One region of the Methylobacterium flocculans genome, then DNA from elsewhere that is predicted to be linked to it. Evidence: predicted binding sites of a transcription regulator. Region 1 holds the regulator's gene; the other holds the start of a gene.
What was found. The regulator LexA, encoded in region 1, represses DNA repair genes until DNA is damaged. The targets are predictions, from matches to a motif close to TGTTCNNNNTGTGTTCNG.
Positions count from the first base shown of each region.

Region 1 (6,998 bases):
GGAGGCGCTCATGGAGACCTGGATCCTTTCGTGGCAGCGGGGCGGCGCCGGCCCGCGTGGCGATGGACTCGACCACCCGGACCCGGGACGCAAATACAGCGCATGCTGCACTTGCTCACACGAGCATCGGGGTAGCGGATCGGCGGACCCTCATCAACCGAAGGGCCGCCAATCACCGGAGCGCAAGCGAAATCCAGACCGATTTGTCAGCCCTTCTTTGCGTGATGCTGGCGCCGACGACCCCGGATGCAACCGTCAGATGCCGGCTTGGTCCTGCAGGCGGGACAGGCATTCCTCGCGCCCCAGCACCGCCATCACGTCGAAGACGGGCGGGGAGGTCGCACGGCCGGTGAGCGCCGCTCTGAGCGGCTGCGCGATCTGTCCGAGTTTGAGTGCGTTCGCCTCCGCGAAGGAGCGGACGGCCCCTTCCGTGGTAGCCGCACTCCAGTCCGGCAGCGCCTCCAGGGCGGGGAGCAGAGCGGCGAGGCGAGCGCGGGCCTCGTCGCCGAGCAGCCCCTTTGCTTTCTCGTCCGGCACCAAGGGACGCGAGGCCGTGAGGTAGTAGGCGCTGTCGAGGAGTTCGACGAGGGTCTTGGCGCGCTCCTTGAGCCCGGGCATCGCCGCGGTGAGCTTGTCGCGAAGTTCCTCCGAGAGCGGCACCGCGATGCCTCGGGACGGGCCCAGTGCCGGCAGCACGTCCTCGATGGCCCGGACGAGGTCGGCATCCGCCGCCCCCCGGATGTAGAGGCCGTTCAGGTTCTCGAGTTTGGCGAAATCGAAGCGCGCGGGTGATCGGCCAATGGCCTTCAGGTCGAAGGCCGCGATCATCTCATCGGTGGAGAACACCTCCTGGTCGCCGTGGCTCCAGCCGAGGCGAACGAGGTAGTTGCGCAGGGCCGCCGGCAGGTAGCCGAGGTCGCGGTAGGCATCGACGCCCAGAGCCCCGTGGCGCTTCGAGAGTTTCGCGCCGTCGGCGCCATGGATGAGCGGGATATGCGCCATGGCAGGGGCCGCCCAGCCGAGGGCATCGAAGATCTGGCGCTGGCGTGCGGCGTTGGTCAGATGATCGTCACCGCGAATCACCTGGGTGACACCCATGTCGTGATCGTCCACGACGACGGCGAGCATGTAGGTCGGGTTGCCGTCCGAGCGCAGCAGGACGAGGTCGTCGAGGTCCTTGTTCTGCCAGACGACCCGGCCCTGTACCCCGTCCTCCACCACCGTTTCGCCCTCCGTCGGCGCCCGCAGGCGAATCACCGGCTTGACGCCGGCCGGCGCCTCGGAGGGATCGCGGTCGCGCCAGCGCCCGTCGTAACGCAGGGGGCGCCCCTCGGCGCGCGCCGTCTCGCGCATCGCCGTGAGTTCTTCCGGGGTGGCGTAGCAGCGGTAGGCATTGCCGGAGGCGAGCAGGCTCTCGGCCACCTCGCGGTGCCGGTCCGCACGGGCGTACTGGTAGATCACGTCCCCGTCCCAATCGAGGCCGAGCCAGCGCATCCCGTCGAGGATCGCATCGATCGCGCCCTGCGTGGAGCGCTCGCGATCGGTATCCTCGATGCGCAGCAGCATGCGGCCGCCGAAGCGACGGGCGTAGAGCCAGTTGAACAGGGCCGTGCGGGCCCCGCCGATGTGCAGGTAGCCCGTAGGCGAGGGGGCAAAGCGCGTGACGACGGCTGACGACATCAATCTTGACTTGAAGTGGCTGTTGGAACGGGCGGGAGGCGGATCGACCGGCCCGGGAACGCGCGTGTAGCATGCGCGACGCGGGGCGTTAAGAAAACGTATCGTCCCACGCCGCTCTCGGGGCGCGGCTCGGAGGTCGCGGCGATGGCGCAGGCGCGGAAGGCGGCGGTGGCGGAGCGGTTCGCCCGCTTGGCCGCCGTGCGCCGGCCGTGGGTTGAGCCTGTCCGTGCCTGGCTGGAAGCCGGCTGGACCCGCGAAATCGAGCAGCGCCGCCTGTTCCCCTGGCTCGCCGTCGCCTTCGCCCTCGGCATCCTGGTGTTCTTCACGGAGACGCAGGGCCAGCCCGCTCTGGCCGCGCCCCTCGTCGCCGCTGCCGGCCTCGCCGGTCTCACGCCCTTCCTGGCGACCCGGCCGATGGCCATGGCCCTGGTGCTTGCAGCCATCGCTGCGTTCCTTGGCTTCGCGGCAGCGACGCTCCGGGTGCAGCGCGTGGCCGGCCCGATCCTGTCGCGAACGACGATCGCGCCCCTGACTGGGACGATCGAAGGGCTGGACGAGCGCGACGAGGGTGCACGCCTGATCGTACGGGTAGAGGGCTTCGGCACGCTCGGGCCGGAGACGCGACCGACCCGGGTGCGGGTCTCCTACCGCAAGGCCATGATCCTCAAGCCGGGAGATCGGATCTCCGCCACCGCGCGGCTCCTCCCACCCCCGGAAGCCGCGCGGCCCGGCGGCTACGACTTCGCACGCGATGCGTTCTTTCGCGGAATCGGCGCGGTCGGGTCACTCGTCGGCAAGATCGAAGTCCTGCCACCGCACGATACGGTGCCATGGCAGGCCCGCCTCGCATCGACGATCGATGCGGCTCGCAACGCGCTTACGCGGCGCATCACCGATGCCAATGGCGGTCAGGCCGGGGCCGTGGCGGCCGCCCTGGTCACCGGAAAGCGCGGCCTCATCAGCGGCGCGACCAACGATGTCCTGCGGGCGGCGGGCATCTATCACGTGGTTTCGATCTCCGGGCTCCACATGGTGCTGGCGGCCGGCGTGGTCTTCTGGCTGGTCCGCGCCATCCTCGCCCTGGTGCCGTTCCTCGCATTGCACTGGCCGATCAAGAAGATCGCTGCCGCCTGCGCGATGCTCGGCGTGACGGCCTACTGCGTCTTCTCAGGGTGGGATATCGCCGCCGAACGTTCCCTCATCATGACGCTGGTGATGCTGGGCGCCATTTTGGTGGACCGCCCCGCCCTGAGCATGCGCAACCTCGCTCTGGCGGCGCTGATCGCCCTCACGCGGGAGCCGGAAGGTGTCCTGGGGCCGAGCTTCCAGATGTCGTTCGGAGCCGTCGCCGGCCTCATCGCCTGTGCGCCGCTGCTCGGCGGCCATGCGTTCCGGCGCGACGGCGCAGGTCGTTTCGCCCGCGCCGTCGGATGGCTGCTCGCCGCCATTGTCGGAACGCTGGCCACCACCCTGGTGGCACAGATCGCTACGGCGCCCTTCGCGACCTACCATTTTCAGACGGTGCAGCCCTTCGGCCTCGTGGGAAATGCCCTGACCCTGCCGCTGGTCTCCCTGGCGGTGATGCCCGCCGCCGTGCTCGGAATCCTGGCCTATCCCTTCGCCCTCGATCAGCCGGTCTGGTGGGCGATGGGGCTGGCAGTGCGGGGGATGCTCACGATCTCGACTTGGATTGCCGAGTTCGGACATGCGACCTACGTCGTACCCGCATACGGCACCGGCGCACTGGCTCTGCTCGCCTGCGCCGTCGTCATGCTCACCCTGCCAGCGTCGTCCCTGCGCTGGCTCGGTCTGATCCCGGCCATCGTCGGCATCGGCCTCGCAGTCCGGCCTGACCGGTACGACCTCTATATCGACCGTGATGGCGCCGGCGCGGCGATCCGCGACCGAACCGGGCGCCTCGCGATGCTCGGTCGCCCCCCGGCCTTCGTGCTCGAACAATGGCTCAAGGCGGATGGCGACGGCAGAAAAGCAGCGGACATCAAGGCATCTCCGGCCGCGCGTTGCGACCGTCTGGGCTGTACCCTGCAGATGAGCGACGGGCGCACAATCGCACTTGCGACCGACAAGCGAGCGCTGCCCGAGGATTGCGCCAGGGCCGACATCCTGATCACGCAACGGGAGGCTCCGCCCGGTTGCGCGGCCAAAGTGATCGTCGACCGTGCCTTCCTCAAGACCCACGGGGCGACAGCGATCAGACTGACCCGTGACGGGCCCATCGTGACGACGGCACGTCGTCCCGGCGAAACGGTGCCGTGGCGCACGTCAAGCACACCCCCGGTGGCCGTCTCAGAGCCCACCACGCCCAGCCTGCCCACGAAATCCGGATCGAACACGCCGAACGCGGAGGACGCCGACGCCGGACCCGACGACGAGGCTCAGTAGCGTCGAACGAGACTGACCAACCGTCCCTGGATCTGCACACGATCCGGCCCGAGCACACGGGTTTCATAGGCGGGATTGGCCGCCTCCAGCGCGATGGACGAACCCCGGCGGCGCAGGCGCTTCAGGGTCGCTTCCTCGTCGTCGATCAGCGCCACGATGATGTCGCCGGTATTCGCCGTGTCCTGCTTGCGGATGACCACGAGGTCACCGTCCAGGATGCCCGCATCGACCATCGAATCGCCCCGCACCTCGAGGGCGTAATGCTCGCCACCGGCGAGGAAATCCGGAGACATCGTCACCGAGTGACTCTGCTCCTGAATGGCGGCGATGGGCGTACCGGCCGCGATCCGACCCATGACGGGAATCGTGACCGCCCGGCCGCTCTCATCCATCGCCTGCGTGGTCGGCAGACGGGACACCGACGCGCCCGCCGGGGGAGCCTTGCCCTTGCCGCCCTCGACCACGCTCGGAGTAAACCGACGCGGCTCCGATGGAACGCTGCTGCGTCCGCCGACAGCGTCGCCGCTCAAGCTCTCCGGCATACGAATTACTTCGATGGCCCGGGCCCGGTTCGGCAGCCTGCGCAGGAAGCCGCGCTCCTCGAGCGCTGTGATCAGGCGATGGATGCCGGACTTCGACTTGAGATCCAGCGCATCCTTCATTTCGTCGAAGGAGGGAGGAACGCCGCTCTCGCGCATCCGGTGCTGGATGAACTGGAGCAAATCCAGTTGCTTACGCGTCAACATGCGGAACACTCTTCGTTGGAGCCGTGGGCTGCGGCGTGCGACCGCAGAAACAAACCACGAACACGTTAAACGTTCCGCAAGTGTTCTGCAAGAGTTCCCATATGACGCCGAAACTTGCGTCTATCGGAGCAGGGCGCGCCGGCCTTAGGCGGATCAATGGCGGCGGAGCTATCGTTCCGGCGAGGGTCCCCAAGGAACCGCCCGTGGCAGGGGACACACGGCGGCGCAACAGAATTGCGGGAAGACCATCGCGATCATCGCCCCTGGAACGGGGTGAAACGGAGCGAGATTCACACCAGGTTCAGCGTCGAGGCGAGAAGGCAGCGGAAGTGTGGTGCTTCACAAAGCTCGCGATCCGGCGGCCAAGCGGATCACGGTGTGAGAAACTCGACGTATTAAGTAGAGACGATCGAGGTCGGCTGCCCGTCAGCTGCCCCGTGGATCAGTGACATCATCGAAGCTGTAAAGCGGCGCGCGAAATCGCGAGTACCGCAGCCTAACCTTCAGCAGCTCCACGGGAAGAACCTTCGCGGCCTGCGAGGGGGATCCCGCCACAGGAAGCCCAATGGTCCGCACAGCCGACGCGCCTGATGCCTTGCGCAGCAGCGACGTCGCCGTCGGTTGCGCAGATCGGCTTGGACCGGACCAACGCCTCAGGGCTGCTCGGCACCGTAGAATTTCGGATCGAGGGCGGCCAGAGCCAGAAGGGCCGGGGTCATGACGACACCGGCGACGCGCATGGTGCGTGCGGCGGCGCGGCAGGCCACCTGATCGTTCGAGGCGGCAGCCGTTTCGATCCGGCTGATGACCGCTTCATCCGGCTTCGGGCTCGGGGCGGACGCGGCCGGGGCGGGCGGGCTCTTCGCGGCAGCATTGGCATGCGCCAACGTGGCCTTGCCATCGCTTGTCCCGGGACGCGCGTCGGCCGTCGGAGCCTGGGTCTCCGGCTTGGTCGGCCCGCTTAGCCCGGAACTCTGCTGCGTCGGCCCACCGGACGACGAAGGTTGACCGTCACTCTTGCCGGAGGCGTTCGAGACGGCGGTCGATTGCGATGCCGGCGTCGCGGCTTCCTGCTTCTTCTCCTCCGGCTTCTTCACGAAGGCCACGAGTTCCTGGCACAGGTTCGCCGGGCCGCGGGCGGGCGCCGCATCCTGCGCGGACGCCGTTTGCACGGAGAGGCTCGTCGACAAGAGGAGCGCGGCGATGGAGAGGCGGTGGATCATGCTCGGTCCCCTGGTTCCGGACTCGTTGCGCGGCCGTACCCGTGCGGTGCACGGGACGTCGTTCGGGTTTCAGGAGCGCTTCGGATGCGAGGGTTCACCGGTCGCCTTGCCGTGCGCCGATTCACCGGTGTCGTTGGTGTTCGGATCGCCGGTCCACTTCTCGCCGACGAGGTTGGTGCCAGGCTCCGACACCCGTGCCCCCGTGGTCGCGAAGGCCTGGTAGGCGAACGTCTGATTGCTGGTCAGGGCGTACATGGCCAGGACGCCGAGGCCGATGGCGGCAATCACGGCGACGATGAAGGCTTTCATGGTCGTAATCCTCGTCGCCGCCCGAGCGGCCTGGCAGATTATTCAGCGGGAGCGGGGTGGCGACCCCGACCCAATTGCGGGCCGCTCGCGGTCTTCGCCTGCTCCTGCTCGACCCAGAGGTCGTGGTGGGCGCGCGCCCAGGCAAGATCGACCTCGCCGCTGCCCATGGCATCGTAGGCGCCCTTCATGCCGAGCGTGCCGATGTAGATGTGCGCCAGGATGCCGGCGATGAACACGATGCCGATCAGCGAGTGAATGACCTGCATCACCTGCATGCCGTTGATGTCGAGGAGCGCGAACGGGAACAGCATCATCAGGCCGGTGACGCCCATGGCGGCACCGAAGCCCGCGACCATCCAGAACACGCCCTTCTGGCCGGCGTTGAAGCGGGCCGCGTGGGGGTGCTTCTTGCCGATGAAGCCGCCGCCCGCCTTGATCCAGGCCCAATCGATGCGGTTCGGGATGTTGTCCTTGATCCAGACCACGAACATCATCACCACACCGAACATGAACGGCCAGGCGAGATAGACGTGGCTGTACTTGGCCCATTGGGCGATGGCGCCGAACGCCTCGGGTCCGATCAGGGGCATCAGCAGGCGCTTGCCGAAGATGTAGTTCAGGCCGGACAGCGAGAGGA
Region 1 is NZ_CP107532.1:3,520,405-3,527,402, forward strand. Features, by position in the region: gene gltA (citrate synthase) at 1-12, opposite strand, end outside; gene gltX (glutamate--tRNA ligase) at 256-1,680, opposite strand; gene OF380_RS16625 (ComEC/Rec2 family competence protein) at 1,825-4,083, shown strand; gene lexA (transcriptional repressor LexA) at 4,077-4,829, opposite strand; gene OF380_RS16635 (hypothetical protein) at 5,483-6,052, opposite strand; gene OF380_RS16640 (hypothetical protein) at 6,122-6,361, opposite strand; gene OF380_RS16645 (formate dehydrogenase subunit gamma) at 6,400-6,998, opposite strand, start outside.

Region 2 (6,998 bases), 2.2 Mb from region 1:
CCCCCTCCTCCGCAGTTTGGACCTTGACCAAACTACAGGAGCTCGCGCAAGTCGCCGTGCACGCATGGGTGGCTTCGTCGAGGGCATTCTGCAGGATCGACCGGATGGTGCGGGCGCAGCGTCCGCATTTGGGGCTGCATCCGAGACAGGCTTGGACCTGCGCCGGGGTGCGCGGGCAATCCGGCCCCCGGTGGAGACAGGCGCGGACCGCGCGGTCGGACAGGACGTTGCAGGAACAGACGATCATGCGGGACCGTGACTCGTGCGGGGCTGTGCCGTGGGGGTGAGGCCACCGGGCTGAGGGTTCACCCGATCACTTCGTCGAATCTGGGGCGGCGGCATGCCGGACCTCGAAAGCCGAGGCCGTACATGGATTTGGAGATTACCTTAGAACTATTGAAAACTGCTGTATTATCAGCAGGTTAGCGTCCTCCCCTCCATCTGGCAACGGATATCGCCCGGGTCAAGGGCACAATTCACTCGTGGACGAGGGATCGCCCCGCGTCAGCGCGCGAGTTCCCGCAGGCCGAGGCGGATCAGGGTCTTGGCCTCCGCCCCCTCGCCGGCCCCCTTCAGTGCCTCGGCGATGGCGGCCGAGGCCTGGACCGGGGCGTAGCCGAGGTTGACCAGCGCCGAGATTGCATCGGTGACGGGTTGCGGCGCGGTCCGGTCTTCCACGGCGCCCGAGAGCGAAATCACGGCCGGGTCGATGGAGGCGAAGGCCGGGGCCTTGTCCTTGAGTTCCGCCACGATCCGGGCGGCGAGACGAGGACCGACGCCGGGCGCGCGCGCCACCCCGACCTTGTCGCCCATGGCGATGGCCGAGGCGAGGGCCGAGGGCTCGAGCACCGAGAGCAGCCCGAGGGCCACCTTGCTCCCCACCCCCTGCACGGTCTGGAGGAGCCGGAACCACTCGCGCTCGGCATCCGAGCGGAAGCCGTAGAGGCGGATCATATCCTCGCGGACATGGGTCTCGATGGCGAGATCCGCCGCCTCGCCGACACCGGGCAGGCGCTGGAGCGTGCGGGCCGAGCAATGGACGACGTAGCCGACACCCTGCACGTCGAGGATCACGAAATCCTCGCCGTAGGAATCCACCACGCCTTTGAGCTTGCCGATCATCGTCCCACCGTCATCCGTACCGGAGCCGCCTGCCTACAAGCCCGCGCGGGGGAGCGCCATGCGCGCAAACGATCGGACGGACACGGCCTTGAGGCAGGCTGGCGTTCGTGGAATCACGGGCACCCTGCTTCGACCCTCACGGATGACCGACCGATGCGTCCCATCGCGCTGCCCCTCTGCCTCGCCCTGATGCTTCCGGCCGGTTTCCTCGCCGCAGCCGAGACGCCCGCTCCCGCCGCCCCCTCCAGCGACCCGACGCAGGTGCGCGCCGGCGCCTACGTGCTCGATCCGACGCACGGCAAGATCACCTGGTCGGTGAGCCATCTCGGCTTCTCGACTTATTACGGACAGATCACGGACGTGAACGCCGAGGCGGTGCTCGACCCGAAGGAGCCGGCAAAATCCCGCCTCACGGTCACGATCGGCACCGACAGCGTCAACGGCCTCAACGACCGGCTCAACCAGCACCTCAAGAGCCCCGATTTCTTCGACACCGCGAAGTTCCCGAAAGCCACCTTCACGGCCACCAGCATCGAGCCGACGAGCCCCACCACGGCCCGGGTCAACGGCGACCTGACCCTGAAGGGCGTGACGAAGCCCGTGGCCTTCGACGCGACCTTCAACCAGGCCGGGATCAACCCCGTGAACAAGGCCTACACGGTGGGCTTCGATGGCCGCACCGTGATCAAGCGCTCGGATTTCGGGATCAGCGCCTTCCTGCCGGTGCTGGGCGACGACGTCGCCTTGCGCCTCGAGGGCGAGTTCAAGGCCGTCGAGTAAGAGCGGGATCCGGCGCGCGCAGGCGTCGGTAGATCTCCGCCAGGAGGGCTGTGACGAGAACCAGCATCCCCATCTCGATGAGGCCCGAGGCGACGACCCGGAGCGCGATCACCGGAAGGGGCAGGTCGAGGCCGGCGCGCTCCGGCGCGGTCAGGATGCGGCCGAGGAGGCCCGGCGGCAGGATCGCGGCGACGAGGATCAGGCCCAGGCGCGCGGCGGAACCGCGCGTCATCGCGACGACGCTGCGCAGGGTGGCATCGGGTGCTCCGACCGCCAGCGCCGGCGCGAGCATGCTCGTCCAGATCTGCACGACGAGGATGCCGATCCAGATCACGAGCCCCGAGGCCATGGGAATGAACCCGGCCCCGTCGTCCGCAAGCGCACGCCCCAGCAGACCTCCGACCAGCAGCCAGAACAGTTCCAGGGCCAGGAAGGCCTGGAACGGTCCGGACCGGCCCGCGACGATCTCCGGCAGACTGCCCCCGAAGCCGAGGATCCGACGGAACATCGCCATCCAGTAGGGCGCGAGCAGGATCGTGGCGGCGAGGTCCACGACGAAGACATCCTGCTGGAAGCGCGCGGGCTGCGTCGGATCGACCAGCACCGTGTGCAGTGCCTCCTTGGCGAGGATGACGAGCAGGGCGAGCGTCGTGGCCGAGCCGAGGGCCCGGGTCGCCGCGCGCCCCGATTCCAGGGCGTCCCGCACGGTCTGCGGCACGGGCAGTTTCGGGTCCATCGTCCGATCCTGTGCCATCCCGACCCGTCCTTGCCCCTCACCCGGAGGCGGACGAACAGCACGCCCGCACGGCCGAAGTCCAGGGGCTGACGCGGAAACCCGGTCCGTCGATCCGGTCAGCCCCGGGCCAGGGCCGCCGCGATGCGGGCATTGGCCAGCGCGCTGGCGCCGGGGACCGGGGCATGCGCCCGCTTCAGGGCGTGCGTGCCGCGATGGCTGTTATGGGCGATGGCAATGGCCAGCGCGTCCGCCGCGTCCGCGACCTTGAACGCGGCGGTGGGCAGCAGGAACTTCACCATGGCCTGGATCTGCACCTTCTCGGCATGGCCCGAGCCCGTCACGGTCTTCTTGATGAGGTTGGCCGAGTATTCGAACACAGGCATCCCGGCGAGCGCCGGAACGAGCAGCGCGACGGCACGGGCGTGGCCGAGCTTCAGGGTCGCCTGCGCGTCCTTGTTGACGAAGGTCTCCTCGACCGAGACCTCGTCCGGCTGGAACGCCTCCACGATGCGGGTGATGCCCTCGTAGAGTTCGCGCAGGCGCAGGGCGAGCGGGAGGTCTCCGTCCGAGGTGACGACGCCGCAATCGACATAAGCGACCTTGGTGCCCGTGGCGGTGATGACACCCCAGCCGGTCCGGCGAAGACCGGGGTCGATCCCGAGGATGCGGACGGGACCGGTCATGCGGACAGGACCATAGGAGGCTGGGTCATGGATCGGACGGCTCCGGGCGCGAGCACCGCGCCGATCTCAGCGTTAGGGACATACCGTGAACGGATCGTTATGCCAAGGCACGCGGGGAATCGGCACGCCTGATACCGGCCGCAGGGCGCCCGTGAGCCACGGCAAGTCGCTTCGACACCCACTCCATGGGCATTCGACCAAGTAGAAGGACGCTCGAATCGAGGCCTGATCCTGCGCAGACACGTCTCCGGGGAAATATCGCCAAGCACCGTCGACGCCGTTGCCTTACGGCAAGCATGACGAACGACGACATGTCCGGACGACCCGACCAAGACCGACATATCGTCGAGTCGAGACAAGTCACGGAATGAATCCGCAGAGGTTGCGACCCTAAGCGGTGAGAATAATCCGACGTCGGAATTGCGTACCTCGTGGTCCAACTCCCTTCTCGAGCGCTCCTGTACAAACTTTCCACCGGCCTTGCGGCAGCGGCGGCCATCCTGGTTCCCCTGGGCCTCCTAGCGGCGCCGACATCCGGAACGGTCGCGGTGATCGGCCCACCCGGTCGGGACATGATCGCGGTCGTCGCCCGCGCGGGCGGGTCCATCCTCCGCGCGGGCGGGTGGGCCGACATCCTCGTGGCCACCGCCGGTCCATCGGACCTCGTCGCCCGCCTCAACGCGTCCGGCGCCGGGCCGGTTGTCGATGCCCGCTTCGCGCGCGGCTGCGCACCGCTACCGGCCCTGTGAGTCCCGTATCTCTGAAGGAGACGCACCTGTCATGACGAACCTCGACACGCTCCGGCGGACCTTCGGCAAAGTCCTGATCGCCTTTCTCTGGCTGCATCTGCCGGTCGTCGCACTCGGTGCTTGGTTCTGCTGCAACGCATTGGCCCCCCGCTCCTGGTCGCGGCCTGTCTCGCGGGGCTGCGTACGCTGACGCGGTGGTGCTCCCCCACCGGGACGACGACACGCCTCGTCAGCAGTCTGTCCCTCATCGGCATGGCGGCGGTCCTGCTCTCCGCGTTCGCCGGACATCCGTGGCAGATCGACCTGCACATGTACTTCTTTGCCTGCATGGCCTTCACCGTGGCTTGGTGCGACCGGCACGTCCTCGTCGCCTGCGCGACCGCCACGGCCGGCCATCACCTCGCCCTCGACCTCCTGATGCCGATCCTGATTTTTCCGCAGGGCGTCGCAAGCTCCAGCCTCGCACGGGTGGTGCTGCATGCCGTCATCCTGATCCTCGAGACCGGTGTGCTGGCGTGGGTCGCGAACACCATCGCGACGACCCTCATCGCGCAGGCGGAGTCCGAACACGCCGTCCGAACGCAGATGGACCAGTTGCGGGTGCTCGAAGCGGAGACGGCCCTGGCAAGGGTCGGTGTCGAGGCGCAGCGCAAGGCCGCAATGCAGGACACCGCCCAGTACTTCGAATCGACGGTGGTCGGCATTCTCGGACGGGTTACGGAAGCGGCAGGCGCGCTGGGTGTGACCGCCCGCGCCATGGCGGTCACGGCGGGCGGCACGACCGGAGAAGCGAGTGCGGTCGCGAGTGCGGCCTCCAACGTCACCACGGTCGCCAGTACCGCCGAAGAACTCGGCGCGTCGGTTCAGGAGATCGGGCGGCAGGTCGGAGAATCAGCACGCATGGCGCAGGGCGCGGTGGTTGAGGCCGATGCCACCGGACAGCTGGTCCGGGCTCTGAGCACCGGAGCCGCTCGAATCGGCGACGTCGTCGGGATGATCACGGGGATTGCCGAGCAGACCAACTTGCTGGCCCTCAACGCAACGATCGAGGCGGCGCACGCCGGTGAGGCCGGACGGGGCTTCGCCGTGGTCGCCGCGGAGGTGAAGGAACTCGCCAATCAGACGGTCAAGGCCACCGAGGAGATCACGCAGCAGATCAATGCGATCCAGGCCACGACCGGCGAAGCGGTGACCGCGATCGAGGGCATCGCTGCGCGCATCCGCACCATGAGCAGCGCCACGGACGCGATCGCCGTGGATCAGCAGGGAACGGCGACCCAGGCCATCATCCGCAGCGGGGCCACGCCGCCACGGGCAATGGCGCGATCACCACCACCATCGACGGCGTCGCGCGCTCGGCCGAGGAGACGGGGGCGGCCGCCGCCGAGGTGCTCACGGCGGCGGCGGCACTCGCCGGCGAAGCGGATCAACTCGGCGCCGAGGTCAACCGGTTCCTCCACACGGTCAGGGCTGCCTGAGGGGGTCCAGGGCGGTCAGCCCTGGAGCTTCTCCATCAAAGCATCGGACAGGGCGAAGTTGACGAAGACGTTCTGGACATCGTCCTGGTCCTCGATCACCTCCACGAGGCGCAGCAGCTTCTCGCCGGTCTCGTCATCGACCTCGATGGTGTTCTGGGCCTTCCACACGAGCGCCGTGCGGCGCGGCTCGCCGAAGCGGGCTTCGAGCGCCTTAGAGACCTCACCATAGGCGTCCTGTGCGCAGGTAACCTCGTGGCCGGTCTCGTCCGAGCGCACGTCGTCGGCGCCTGCCTCGATGGCGGCCTCCAGCATGGTGTCGGCATCCGCGACCTTGGCGTCGAACTCCACCACGCCGACATGGTCGAACATGAAGGAAACCGCCCCCGTCTCGGCGAGGCTGCCGCCGGACTTGGTGAAGGCCGAGCGTACGTCCGAGGCCGTGCGGTTGCGGTTGTCGGTCTGCGCCTCGACGATGAGCGCGGCGCCGCCCGGGCCGTAGCCCTCGTAGCGGATCTCGTCGTAGCTCTCGGCGTCGGCGCCCGAGGCCTTCTTGATCGCGCGCTCGATGTTGTCCTTGGGCACGTTCTCGGCGCGGGCCGCGATGATGGCGGCGCGCAGGCGGGCGTTCATCGCCGGATCGGGCAGGCCGAGCTTGGCCGCGACCGTGATTTCGCGCGCGAGCTTGCCGAACAGCTTCGAGCGGACCGCGTCGACGCGGCCCTTGCGGTGCATGATGTTCTTGAACTGGGAATGGCCGGCCATGACGTGACTCTGGAGGTAAGGAGGCCGAATCGCGCCGGCCGCGGACCGGGTGGCGCGTCCGCGATGCGGGGAGACGAGGTTGCCGGCTTATAGGACGCAGGTCGCACCGATGACAACGCTGCGCCGCAGCGTCGGAGTGCCGGGTAAAGGGATCGGGGCGAGGGCTCGGTCCACGGTGGCCATCGGCGGCAGAGCGACTATCCTGGCGCTTATGATCCACGACGCATCCCGGGACCGCCCCGATCCCCACGCCCGCTCCGAGGCGCCGGCAGGAGCAGCGCCCCCCTCTTCCTGGCTCAAGCTCGGTCTGGCCGGCGCCATCGGCTTCGTCGCCGGCGCCATGCTGTTCCCCACGCCCGCCGAGGGAGACTCACGCCGGTCGCGTGCGCCGACGCTTCCGGTCAGGCGAGAGCTCAGGCAGGAACTCAGGCAGAAATCTGGGCGTGCCAGTCGCGCAGAGCCCTCAGGGTGACGTGCCCCTCCGGCCAGACATGGCCGGAAAGGTGCCGATGCGGCGCCCCGGCCTCGCCGAGATCCGACACGGCCGAGAACGCCCCGTCGAGGCGGTGGCTCTCGGTGTAGCGGCTGCGCGTGGCGATGACGGGCAGGCCCGCATCGAGCGCCGAGCGGATGCCGGCGGCCGAATCCTCGAAGGCCACGGCCTCGGACGGCGCCACCTCGAGGCGCC
Region 2 is NZ_CP107532.1:1,287,864-1,294,861, forward strand. Features, by position in the region: gene OF380_RS05880 ((2Fe-2S)-binding protein) at 1-247, opposite strand, end outside; gene ruvA (Holliday junction branch migration protein RuvA) at 505-1,122, opposite strand; gene OF380_RS05890 (YceI family protein) at 1,276-1,902, shown strand; gene OF380_RS05895 (hypothetical protein) at 1,886-2,638, opposite strand; gene ruvC (crossover junction endodeoxyribonuclease RuvC) at 2,755-3,321, opposite strand; gene OF380_RS05905 (hypothetical protein) at 3,870-4,070, shown strand; gene OF380_RS05910 (hypothetical protein) at 4,102-4,260, shown strand; partial or broken gene OF380_RS05915 (methyl-accepting chemotaxis protein) at 4,971-5,255, shown strand; gene OF380_RS05920 (YebC/PmpR family DNA-binding transcriptional regulator) at 5,564-6,310, opposite strand; gene OF380_RS05925 (HAD-IA family hydrolase) at 6,736-6,998, opposite strand, start outside.
Region 2: the regulator LexA is predicted to act here: its motif matches at 3,396-3,413, upstream of ruvC (crossover junction endodeoxyribonuclease RuvC).